Regions from separate parts of the Fictibacillus sp. KU28468 genome, predicted to be linked through region 4. Evidence: predicted binding sites of a transcription regulator. Region 4 holds the regulator's gene; each other region holds the start of a gene.
The links. The regulator LexA, encoded in region 4, represses DNA repair genes until DNA is damaged. The targets are predictions, from matches to a motif close to CGAACATATGTTCG.

Region 1: the regulator LexA is predicted to act here: its motif matches at 1,335-1,348, upstream of OKX00_RS11320 (Y-family DNA polymerase).
Region 2: the regulator LexA is predicted to act here: its motif matches at 1,603-1,616, upstream of OKX00_RS14925 (WYL domain-containing protein).
Region 3: the regulator LexA is predicted to act here: its motif matches at 1,848-1,861, upstream of OKX00_RS22025 (YolD-like family protein).

The regions. Positions count from the first base shown of each region.
Region 1 is NZ_CP110666.1:2,184,541-2,187,702, forward strand. It holds gene OKX00_RS11310 (GNAT family N-acetyltransferase) at 1-273, opposite strand, end outside; gene OKX00_RS11315 (tetratricopeptide repeat protein) at 402-887, opposite strand; gene OKX00_RS11320 (Y-family DNA polymerase) at 1,389-2,642, shown strand; gene OKX00_RS11325 (AAA family ATPase) at 2,807-3,162, opposite strand, start outside.
Region 2 is NZ_CP110666.1:2,884,829-2,887,990, reverse strand. It holds gene abc-f (ribosomal protection-like ABC-F family protein) at 1-639, shown strand, start outside; gene OKX00_RS14930 (STAS domain-containing protein) at 710-1,543, shown strand; gene OKX00_RS14925 (WYL domain-containing protein) at 1,657-1,860, shown strand; gene OKX00_RS14920 (YhjD family protein) at 1,883-2,251, shown strand; gene OKX00_RS14915 (serine/threonine-protein kinase) at 2,305-2,943, shown strand; cyclic di-GMP riboswitch class I at 3,022-3,108, shown strand.
Region 3 is NZ_CP110666.1:4,172,242-4,175,403, reverse strand. It holds gene OKX00_RS22035 (HNH endonuclease) at 1-892, shown strand, start outside; gene OKX00_RS22030 (DUF1878 domain-containing protein) at 1,028-1,384, shown strand; gene OKX00_RS22025 (YolD-like family protein) at 1,487-1,816, opposite strand; gene OKX00_RS22020 (hypothetical protein) at 1,954-2,109, shown strand; gene OKX00_RS22015 (sce7726 family protein) at 2,720-3,162, shown strand, end outside.
Region 4 is NZ_CP110666.1:2,434,834-2,437,995, reverse strand. It holds gene cysI (assimilatory sulfite reductase (NADPH) hemoprotein subunit) at 1-949, shown strand, start outside; gene lexA (transcriptional repressor LexA) at 1,015-1,635, opposite strand; gene OKX00_RS12660 (cell division suppressor protein YneA) at 1,791-2,069, shown strand; gene OKX00_RS12655 (YneB family resolvase-like protein) at 2,077-2,733, shown strand; gene OKX00_RS12650 (DUF896 domain-containing protein) at 2,778-3,017, shown strand; gene OKX00_RS12645 (iron-sulfur cluster biosynthesis family protein) at 3,124-3,162, shown strand, end outside.

The DNA of each region.
Region 1 (3,162 bases), 250 kb from region 4:
TTCAATTGCCACAGAGACGGGGGATAACATTAAAATTTCGTTTTCATATTTATTACTTATTGGAAGTTTTGAAAGTATAAAGTGTCCTATAATTTCCCTTTTCTCCTCAGCAACTAAATCTAATTGTGGGATGTAATATTGTTTTTCCCGAATCTCTCTTACAAGAGATTTTTCAACTACACCATCTGAATAGCTCGTATTCTTGAATATTTCATAAACAAAATCTTCGATAAAACTATTTTCTTCTTGTTTAACAGCTCTAATTATCATCATAATAGCCCCTCCATTACCCAAGAAAGTTCAACCTCATTTACTAAATTCTTTAACTAATCTGCCCTTTAAAGACAGCTCCGTTTTCTTCAACTAACGCACCCGTTACTTTAAGTACCTCTTTTCACAAACTACTCCCAAATTTCATCTAATTTATTCGAGTAGAAATCAATTGCTTTTTTATAACCTAAAATTTCATCGTCAGTTGTTGTATCTGTTAAGCATTTTAATAATAACTCCATCGCTTTACTATGTTCGTTCAAATTATATAAGGTCATCGAATAGAAGATTTGAATTGCTTTATTGTTTGGAAATGATTCAATTCCCTTTAGAAATGTACTTTTGGACTTTTCATATTCTCCTAATGTTCTATATGTACTCCCTAATCCCAATAAGGCTCCCTCCAGGTCCTTTGAATACAACCCTAATTTAATTGCATTTTCGTAAAAGGGGACTGCTTTCGATTCTTCCCCTAATAAATCAAAACTCCATGCACATTGATAGTTTATCGATGCATCATCAGGAAACTCATGTACCAGTTTCATAAGTAATTTGTTGGATTCTTTATGGTTTCCACCTTTCCGTAATTCAATTGCTTTGTATAGCTCTTTTTCCATCATCCTCAACCCCTATACTTTATCTGTTTATACCACTAAACTGTTTTACGTTAGTTTAGGAAAAAGTGCCACCTCCAGCCTTGAAAACTTAAATCTGTCGAAAGCCTTCTTTTTTCTGTCATATAACTTGTTCCATGTTTCCTCTGTTGGGTATTCCGCATAATCCAAATAATGAGCCATAGCCATTCCTCCAATTACAACATATTTCCATTATAAAATACTTCATCTTGGCAACGTATTTAAAAATAAATCCTTGTTAAACAATGGTTTATTTCAAGAATAACAGAACCTCGAATGTCCTTTTATCTATACCACTAGTCCTTTTAATTTTATCGATCGTTAATGGAATTCAACCAAATTTAACAATTCCCTCTTCGTCTAACCCTTCGTTAATTATGGCAGGAGATAGCAGTCTAAATTAACCTCCTTAAATTTACCAGTTAAACAAGAACATACATTCGCATATAATAAAGAGAAACATAGTTCGGGAGGGTGTTAATCATGGATTTCATAAGAGAAAGCATATTATGTATTGATTTAAAGAGCTTTTATGCTTCATGTTCGTGTATAAAAAGAGGCTTAGATCCGTTAACCACCTACTTAGCTGTTGTTGGAGCTACCGATCGCCAAGGGAGTGTCGTTTTAGCTTCAACCCCCCTTATGAAAAAAAAATATCGTATCAAAACAGGAAGCCGCTTGTTTGAGATACCCAAACATAAAGAGATCCACATCGTAAATGCGGAAATGAAGTATTACCTTGAAATGTCTATGGAAGTAACCAAAATTTTCCATCGTTATGCAGCTAGAGAAGATATACACGTTTATTCCATAGATGAAGCCTTCATACGAGTAAATCCTGTTGAACGTATTTTTGGTGACAAATGGTCAATCGCAAGAAGGATAAAAAAGGAGATATTTGAAGAGTTAGGACTCACAGTAGCAATCGGAATCGGTGAGAACATGTTGCTCAGTAAACTATGTCTGGACCTTGATGCTAAAAAAACAACAGAAGGGATTGCCGAGTGGACATATGAATCAGTCCCTCAAAAATTATGGCCGGTTACCCCACTGTCTGAAATGTGGGGTATCGGTTCAAGACTACAAAATACATTAAACCGAATGGGTATCGTTAAAGTGGGTGACTTAGCCCACTACCCTTTAGAACTATTTGAAAAGAAGTTTGGAATCATGGGAAACCAGCTTTATTATCACGCTCACGGTATCGACCATAGTGATCTTGGTGCACCTATTATACTGGGCCAAATCAGTTTTGGAAAAAGCCAAATTCTATTGAGGGACTACACAGACAAAGAAGAAGTAAAGCATGTGATCTTAGAAATCTGCGAAGAAGTGGCCAGGCGAACAAGGTCTGCACACAAAGCGGGAAGAACGATTAGTTTAGGTATCGGTTACTCCAAAGATTCCTTCGGCGGCGGATTCCACCGAGCAAAAACAATCGATCAACCGACCAATATCACGATGGATGTCTATAAGGTTTGTCTTGAATTGTTTGAGAAGTTTTATAATGGCGACGTGGTGAGAAGTATAGATGTTAGGATTTCTAACGTTGTGGATGATTCCGAAATACAGTTATCGTTGGTTGATTTAGATAATCCTAAACGAAATCGACTAGGTTATACGATGGATGAAATAAGAAGAAAACATGGTCCTGCATCTTTATTAAGAGCCGTATCGTTCACCAAAGCAGGTACAGCTCTCCATAGAAGTAAGTTAATCGGTGGACATAAAGGATAAAGAGCTTGGCAATCGCCAAGCTCTCTCGTCCGCCTGAGCGGCTTTTTCTTTATTTGATAAATCATCTACTCCGCAAACTTCACAAAAACAGGAATTCGCAGCAACCCTGCTTTCGTGTAATTCCTATACTTTACGGTACATCAATTCGACAGCTTACTTTCATGTTAATCAGCATGTTGACCTAATCTGTTCTTAATTTCTGCGTGGAGTTCTTCGAGGGGGCGAGAGCTGTCGAGTTTTAAAACAGCACTCTTTGAAATTGCCATTTGATAGGATTGTTCCGCATAAGTACCCGCCATACTCTTATCTTCTTCCGACAGATATGTTTTACACCATTCTAAAAAGTCATTCGTATATTCACCATTTTCATCTAGCCACATTTGATTAAGATTAATTCGTTCAATTTCCCTTCTCCTTAATCGTTCCATACGGACTACTTCATCAATTGAAAGAAAAACTAAAAGGTCACGGTTGCTAAACCCATCAGGACACCATGAAAAAATAGAACCAGACGCCACAT
Region 2 (3,162 bases), 450 kb from region 4:
AAGGATCGAAGCGGAAAAGAAGTCCTTTCTATGCTGGATGTGACGGCAAGCTATCCTGGCAGGGAAATACTGAAACAAGTTGATCTTTTTATCCGTTTTGGTGAAAAGGTTGCAATTGTAGGCAACAATGGGACAGGAAAATCTACCTTGTTAAAAGCGATCTTAGGGGAGCAGGAAGTCACTGGTCTTATTGAGATTGGAAGATCCGTTAAACTTGGATACCTTTCCCAGACCGGACTGAACAGTCACCCGGATGAAACGGTATTGTCTGCTTTTCGTGAAGCTGTTCCTGTTGATGAAGGGGCAGCAAGGCATTTGCTTGCCAAGTTTTTATTTTATGGACAATCCGTGTTCAAGAAGGTGAGGGATTTAAGCGGAGGAGAGAATACCCGCCTTCGCTTTGCACAGCTCGTCCACCAGGATGTTAATCTGCTGCTGCTTGATGAGCCGACCAACCATCTGGATATTGATTCACGTGAAGTCCTGGAGGATGCTCTGGAAGAATATAACGGAACTGTCGTAGCTGTCTCGCATGACCGGTACTTCTTAAATAAGCTCTTCAACCGTGTGGCCTGGGTTCATGAAGGAGAGATCAAAGAATATTTAGGCACTTATGATGAGGCTCGTCGTCAAAGGTAGGAAATCGTTTATTGTAAGCCTTCTATAGTGTATGATGATAGGACAATATAAACGATATGAGGGGTAGACGATGGACAAGAACTTAAGAGCTCTGGGAGACTGCATTATTCAGCATAAAGTGGAACTTGCTGAGGCCGTAACGCAGAATCGGATAAAGAATGGGATCAATCCGCCGAATGACCAGCAAAAGCAGCTTTTAATCGATTGGCGCATCGAACTGTTTCAATTCATCGGTGAAGCATTATTCTCAAACCTCGAACAATCAGAAAAAAGATTTTTAGAATGGGGAAAAAAAAGCGGGGAAATTGCGGTAGAAATCAATTTGTCCCTTGATACAGCCCTCGATTCTACACGGCTTTACCGGACGATCATCTGGGAATTCATTGGAAAAGAAGTGGAAAGAAATGATTACGATAACCATACAGTCATGAAGGCTGTGACTATTATTGATCCATTATTGGATAAGGTGGTTTATTCTTTCAGTGTGGCCTATGTCGACTATAATAATCATCTGCTCGACTTGGCCAGAGAGGCACTTGAAGAGCTGTCTGTTCCTGTTGTCCGCCTTACGCAGACCGTCGGGGTCCTGCCTCTCGTCGGCCCCATTGATACCCACCGCTCGAAATTGATCATGGAGATCGCTCTTAATGAATGTATGGAGATGCAGATTGAGCACCTTTATATTGATTTATCAGGTGTTCCAATCATTGACACGATGGTCGCCCATAACCTTTTTCAAGTGATTACATCCTTAAAGCTTCTCGGTGTGGAGGTAACATTGACAGGCATGCGGCCAGAACTTGCTCAGACCGTTGTTGCTCTGGGAATTAGCTTTGAGGGATTTTCCATCGCAGGAAGCCTTCATCAGGCACTGGGACAGAAAGGATTATTGCAAAGCGTGTAATAATATTAGGGTTTATGCCTATCCTTACTAAGGGTAGGCATATTTTTCTAGTTGCATAAAGAACGTTTGTTCGCATATACTATGAATAAATAAATGGTAAGGCGGTGGCTAAAATGAATCGATTGCTGATGCGTTGTGTGTCTGAACGTTCTCCCTTTATGATGATCTATCAGTCTGGCGGCGGGCAGTTTACTCAGCGTTACGTTTTTCCGGTTTCTTGTGAAGGAGAAACGTTAACCGCCTATTGCTGTCTTCGAAAACAAATCCGTACGTTTAAGCTGTCTAATATTTTGTCGGTTGCCGGAAAAACGGGTTGAACGGCGATCGGGAGGAACAAAAATGTTATATGGCGATGAAAGAGATCGTATACTAGTAGATAAATATATTATGTATCCTATGCTGCTCACCATCTTTAACCGTGATTTAAAAGTGATAGCCGTTTCTCCTTTCAAATTAAGGCAGCCGTATGTCACCCTCATCGAGAACGTGATGAATGCCATCAGTTTTGAATTAAGAGATGTAAAAAAAGAAATGATGGCCCGTAAAATTAAAGTAACGGATGGAAGGCCAGTGGATGACATCACAGAATATCAGATTTTTATCCGGGGATATCAGGAAGTCATGAGATTCCCGAACGTCCATCTTCGAAATAAAGCAGAATTGCTGATGAAACATTTTCTTTTTGGTACGATGATAGAGCGCAAATAGCAGAGCTGTTCAAAGCTTTCGGCGAGAGACTTAGGAATCGGGCCAGGTGAATCATGAAAAAGTATACGGAGTTATCAGAGGAGTTAACACAAGAAGTAAAAATAATTAGCAGGAATCCCGGTGATCCTGTGGAAGTTCTGTTTGCTCCTCAACCGTGGGAGCTTCTGGGCTGCGGCAATTATGCTGCCGTTTTCGTCCATCCTGATTTCCCTGACCAAGTCGTTAAGATTTACGGCAGAAATCATGAAGACCTGCTTGAAGAGATATCTGTTTACCGGCAGCTGGGTGAGCACCCTGGGTATTCACGCTGTTACGGATATGGAGAACGCCATTTGATCCTAAAGCGAATCGAAGGAATAACACTTTATGATTGCCTGCATAAAGGGGTGAAAATTTCCGAAAACGTGATTCGTGACGTGGATGAAGCACTCTGCTATGCTCGAAACCGCGGCCTTTTTCCCCGGGATGTTCACGGGAAAAATGTAATGATTTCTAATGGGCGGGGAATCATTGTGGATGTTTCAGATTTTTGCAAGAAAGAGGAATGCTATAAATGGAAAGATTTAAGAAAGGCTTATTATAAAATCTATCAGCCGTTCTTTTATAGATTCCCTCTTAGAGTTCCTTATCCGGTGCTGAATGGTGTACGAGTCGGCTATCGATGGTACAAAAGATGGAAAACGAAAAAATAGGTCTAAGGTTCGTGTTTGATGTTGGTAAAAATAGGTTATATGGTATATAATTACTATATTGGATAAATAAAAGAGACCTTTGTCTCAGAGCAAACCATCTGAAAAGGTGGGACGCAAAGCCGCGGGCCTAATGTTTGTAAAAACTATGGCAGCCGGGTTGCCAAAGGGGAAAGAGCGATTTCCCTGCAGGGGAGATGGCTTTTTTGTTATGTTCGGCCA
Region 3 (3,162 bases), 1.7 Mb from region 4:
GATAAAACCTTTTGTTTCTTCTGAAGAGTACAATTATTTGAAGGATATGTACCCAGACGGATTAGTTCCGACGTGGGGAGTCACTCCGGGTGTAAATAACGTCAATGCTAATAAATGGAGTAAAATACAACCAGCTGATGTAACGTTCTTTTCCGCCAATAAAATCTTGTACTCATATGGATTTGTAACTTTTAAAATACAAAATAAGCAATTGGCGCAAAATCTTTGGGGTTTTAACATCAAAGGAGAAACATGGGAATACATATATTTTTTAGATGAAATAAGAGAACATGATATACAAATCTCCCTATTTAACAAAGTTGTAGATTATGCAGAAAATTATAAGGTACAAGGGTTTGCAGTTCTTGATGAAGATAAGAGTGAATCCGTACTAAGCTATTTTGGTCTTCATAGTGAAACTGTAATACAGCCAGTTAGTGAAGTTGAATATCAGAATATTATTGAAAACTTCGATTGGAAGGACTTAGATACTGAAGGGAAATCAAAGAGTAGAGCTGAACAAGGTTTTTTAAGAACTACATTATTTCGCAATAAAACAACATCGAATTGTGGAATTTGCGGAAAAGAGTATCCGATTTCATTTTTAGTGGCAGCACATATTAAAAAAAGATCCCTTTGTTCCAAAGAAGAAAAGCTGGATTTTAAAAATATAATTATGCCGATGTGTAAATTTGGTTGTGATGATTTATTTGAGAAAGGATACATTACAATTTTGAATGGAACTGTAAAATCAAATGGTAAAACAAGTACCGAAGCTTTAGAGAATTATCTAAACAGTATAGTAGGAAAGAAATGTGACTATTGGAACGAAAGTACTGTTAATTACTTTGAATGGCATCGTCACCATCATTCTTTATCAAAAGTTAGATAAGAAATCTAAGATCAATAGTGTATCCCGCAAGTTAATAACCATTTATTTGAGCCGTTAATATGGAAAAATTTAGATGGTCAAAAGGAAATAACTCCCTTCGGGTCGAAAGTAGTAGGTAGAAGGGAGGAGAACTGTATGGAAAAGGAATTAGAACAACGCCTTGATTTTATTGAATTTAGACAAAGATTATTGTTTACTAATTCAGAAGTCGATAGAGTCCTTTTTGATCATGATGTAACCAGAGAACAATACAGTAGGATTTTAGATTTGTTTGATACTTTAAGATCATCATGTGATATAGGTGAAAAAATAAGCAGTGTTCATTATGAATCTGAAATTTATAAAATTGTCCCACATCGAAATCATAATTACCACTTTGCAGAAGAAGTTGCTCAATCCTTACATGAAGAAGGACGATACGAAGAAGTTTTTGAAGCATTGTATGGTCATGCTCCAAAATTTCAGTCTTATTTAGACAAACATAATGCGTAAGAAAAAAGCACTCCAAAGAGGGTGCTTTTTTGTTTCTTAAGGAGGTCTTTTCACACCAAAAAGCGTAAATCCTTAAGAATGCTTCTGTATATATATTAAAGGTTAATGAAATTTCACATCCACCAAATCATCAAGATTAATTTTATGTAGTTCATTGTGGTAGTCCACAATCCTCCACTCACGTTTAGAGTCATCAAGATAGTGTACTTTTCCAATAAGTAAGTGAAAATCATGGTACTTAAAGTATGTAATACATAAGAATAAGTCTTCAGCCATTGCTTCACATATTGTTTCTTCAATTAACTCCAATTGTTGTTCATCAAGTTCAGGTTTCACTTTTTCATTTTGTTCTAAATCAAACTCCCTTAGTTGCTTTACATGTTCGGGCAGCATCATAGCAGTCCATTTAATTGCGCCACGATCTCTAATCATAATACCCACCTCCTTTAGAATATAATACAACCGAACAAGTGTTCTTGTAAACGGGTGGGTTTTAACCTTTATTGTAAAATCTTGTTTTCTAAAAGAAGGTCAGTGGAACACCTCTGTTAAAGGAGGTATTAAAGTGTATGTCTAAAAACAGTAAAAAGAGAAGAATAAAAAGAAAAAACAGCCAGACAAAAACAAATGATATAGGCTTTTTGAAAGATTATATACCATTTGCAAATGAGAAAATTGATTCAACACTCTCCATCGTAATCTTTACAGCTTTCTGCTATATTTGAGCATCCATATATGAAGCAATAAAAAGGCATGTTCTTGAGATTCCCCCAGAATAAGCAGACGGAATAGACCTAAAATACTATATCCCATTAGTTTCTTATTAAATTAATTAGCATGTTTTTTAGCGCACGAAAGAAATACCTCAATAGACAGTATTTGGACAACAAAAATTAACTTTTATACGCAATAAAATAAACCGACTTGTGGGAGTGAAGCAGCATATTGTAATGTCAACAAACACTATTATTATTTTAGTGGAAAGCACCCCCTTTCAGATAGGTATTAGTACAATAACTAGACCATTATGTTAAATCTATAGGAGGTAATATAAGGGATAGGGAAATATGAGATAAAAGATTCTAAAGAAGACTATTGGAGAACAATAATCCCAGACAACATATAAAATTGTTCTAGGTCAGTCATTAATCCGCTAAGCAAATTTTTATATTCTATTTGTGATTTATTGGTTTTGTATGGGATAATATTACTAGATTTATTTCATGTTGACATTATATACCCTGTATTAATATATTTAAATGCTGTAGTAGTTAGGAAAGTGTGATTAATTTGGATTATATGTACATAAACAGATTTTTTAGCAAAAAATTTTTAATGGATAAATTGTTTACAGACGTATTTGATTCAAAGGTTTTTAATGAGGAACTTAAGAAAAATTATAATTTTTTAAAGAATGGTTATAGAAATGAATTTTTCTTTAAAAACACTTTATTTAATAAGTTAGTATTGGGTAAGTACAGTTTAACAACAACCGCTGCATTTGCTGAAGTTATTGTTAAAAAATCAAAAGCAGATTTTGTTTTAATTAATCGTAATAAAGGGATGGTTTATGAAATAAAAACTGATTTAGATAACCTTGATAGATTAGTGTACCAATTAGACGATTATTCAAGTGCGTTTAACTTAGTGTACGTAGTTACATCTGAAAAGAATTATTATCCAGTTTACAAAGTAGTTAAAGAATTAAACCCCTCAGTAGGTATTATTGTACTGACTGAGAATGTTAATTTGAGTCTTAGAAGAAAGGCTATTGAAAA
Region 4 (3,162 bases):
CATGGGAATGTCACATGGAGATAAAGCAACCTATCCGCAGCTGTCAAAAGTGATTGGTTTTTGCACACCCGACCAGATTCTTGAGGTGGCTGAAAAAGTCATTACCATTCAGAGAGATTATGGAAACCGTTCACAGCGTAAGAACGCCCGCTTTAAATATACAGTCGACCGGTTAGGTCTTCAAACCGTTAAAGAAGAGCTGGAAAACCGTTTAGGCTGGAGTCTGGATGAAGCGAAAGACTTTTCTTTTGAAGATAATGGAGACCGGTATGGCTGGGTACAGGGTGTGCAGGAGAATTGGCATTTTACTCTGTTTGTTGAAGGCGGCCGTATCACGGATTTTGAGAACTGCAAGCTGATGACCGGTTTAAGGGAAATCGCGAAGGTCCATAAAGGGGAATTCCGTTTGACCGCCAACCAGAACCTTATAATTGCCAATATTACGAGAGAGAAGAAACAAGAGATTACAGAGTTGTTGGAACAGTATGGAATGCTCGACAGCCAAAAAGTTTCTGCGATCCGGCGCAATTCCATGGCTTGTGTGGCCCTTCCTACTTGCGGTCTAGCCATGGCGGAGGCAGAACGCTATCTTCCGGTGCTAATGAACAAGATCGATAACATAGCTGAAGAAAACGGCTTGAGAAACGAAGAGATTACCGTTCGAATGACGGGTTGCCCCAATGGATGTGCCCGCCATGCGCTAGGTGAAATTGGGTTTATCGGTAAAGCGCCAGGAAAATATAACATGTATTTGGGTGCAGCGTTTGACGGCAGCCGATTGAGCAAAATGTATCGTGAAAACATAGGGGAGGAAGAGATTTTAAAAGAATTGAAGATGCTGTTCCCTAGATTTGCGAAAGAACGCGAAGAAGGCGAGCACTTTGGAGACTTTGTGATTCGTGCGGGCATTATAGAAGCAACGACGGACGGTACAAACTTTCATAATTAATATTATCCTTATAACTAAAACAGCGACCCAGCCTTGTGTGCGGGGTCGCTGTTTTTTGCTTTTTTTTATTGAAGTGTTCGATATACACCGATTACTTTACCAAGTATGGTCACATTTTGCAGCAAAATTGGAGATAAAGCGGCGTTTTCCGGCTGCAGGCGAATGTGGTCTTTTTCTTTAAAAAAGCGTTTTACAGTCGCTTCATTTTCTTCTGTCATGGCCACAATGATGTCACCGTTTTCAGCTGTTGGCTGCTGCTTGACGACCACGAGGTCCCTGTCGTAGATGCCAGCTTCTATCATACTGTCTCCTTCTACAGTTAACATAAAAACATTATCGTCTCCTACAACGTGTTCTGGCAATGAAAAATATTCATCAACGTTTTCGATAGCTGTAATCGGGGAACCCGCGGTAACTTTACCGATGATCGGTACATTAACTGATCGCGTTCTGTTTATGATCTGATCTGATTCGAGGCCGAGCACTTCAATGGCCCTGGGTTTGGTAGGATCACGCCTGATCAGCCCCTTTTTCTCAAGCCTGGATAAATGGCCGTGTACGGTTGAGCTTGAAGCCAGTCCAACTGCTTCACCGATTTCCCTGACTGAGGGTGGATAGCCTTTCGCGTTTACTTCTTCCTTAATAAAGTCCAGGATATCGATTTGTCTTCTGGATAATTTTGTCATGATTACACCTCATTCACTGAATACTCTTGAAAAAAGTATAGCATGCAGGAACAAGATATACAAACATAAGTTCGAAGAAAACCCTTGTAAAGAACAGGTGTTCCTATTATAATAAAAATTAATAAGAACACATATTCGCAAAGGGGAGATATACGATGAAGGGATTTTCACCGGTATTTATGCTATTATCTATTGTTGCAGCAGGTTTTATTATGTTCGCTTATCAGTCTCACGCAGAAGGATCCAGAGAATATATGGAGATTATCGTTAATAAAGGTGATTCACTTTGGGAGATCGCCGAAGAATATACGAAGGACAAAGGTTCAAATTGGGAATTTGTCAACTGGGTTGAAAAGAATAACGGAATACAGGCAGGAACCATTACCCCAGGACAGAAATTAACGATACCCATCAAGGCAGAAGAAGACAGGTGAGGCACAATTGAGATCGATCATTTATTGCAGAGTAAGCACCGAAAAGGAAGAGCAGACATCCTCTTTATCCCGGCAGGAAGATGAATTGAGACAGCTGGCATTCAGCCATGGGTTCGGCATTGTCTCTGTCATAAAAGATAGAGAAAGCGGATACAGCCTGGAACGGGATGGTTTGTTTGAGGTAATCGAGCGGGCCCAAAACGAAGAATTTGATGTTCTTCTTGTAACGGATGATACCCGCTTGGGCAGGGGGAACGCCAAGATCGTTCTTCTTCACGAACTTCAGAAGAGGAACATTAAAGTTTATACCTACAGCAGCCAAGGGGAATACCATCTTTCCGAAGCGGAGTCTATGGTGCTTGAAATCGTTGCCGTTGTAGAGGAATATCAGCGCAAGCTGCATAACTTAAAGATAAAAAGAGGAATGAGGAAGGCTGTTCAAAAAGGCTATAAACCACAAAAGAATTTAAAGAACATCCATCATGGAGGAAGAGACCGGAAGGTACTTCCGGTTGATGAAATCATACGGCTTAGAGGAATGGATCTTACGTTTGCAGAAATTGCCGTTACGCTAAGGGGTTTTGGATATGAAGCATCAAAAGCGACAGTTCACCGCAGGTATAAGGAGTATTTAGAAGGTGCTCCGACTGGAAACTCTACTTAATATTCGTTACGATAGGGATATCGAAGAAAAAGGAGAGGTGTTCCATGCTTACACCAGATAAACTGGAACGGATAAATTTTCTTGCCAAAAAATCTAAACAAGAAGGTTTGTCAACAGAAGAAGCCAAAGAACAAAAGCAATTAAGGGAAGAGTATCTGAAAAACGTCAGAACTTCTTTTCAAAATAGATTGCATTCATTGAAGATCATTGACCCGGAAGGCAATGATGTAACACCGGATAAGCTAAAAGAAAGTAAAAAAAGCCAGAACAATATGAAGCATTAAGTAAAAAGGCCTGATTTCAGTACAAAGAAATCAGGCTATTTTGTTGTTGCAAAATTCAGAATTTCGTATATACTGTTATATAACAACTGTGAAAGGGGAGAACACCTTGGCCTTTTCAATAACGGATTCTGTGGTCAGACTGTAT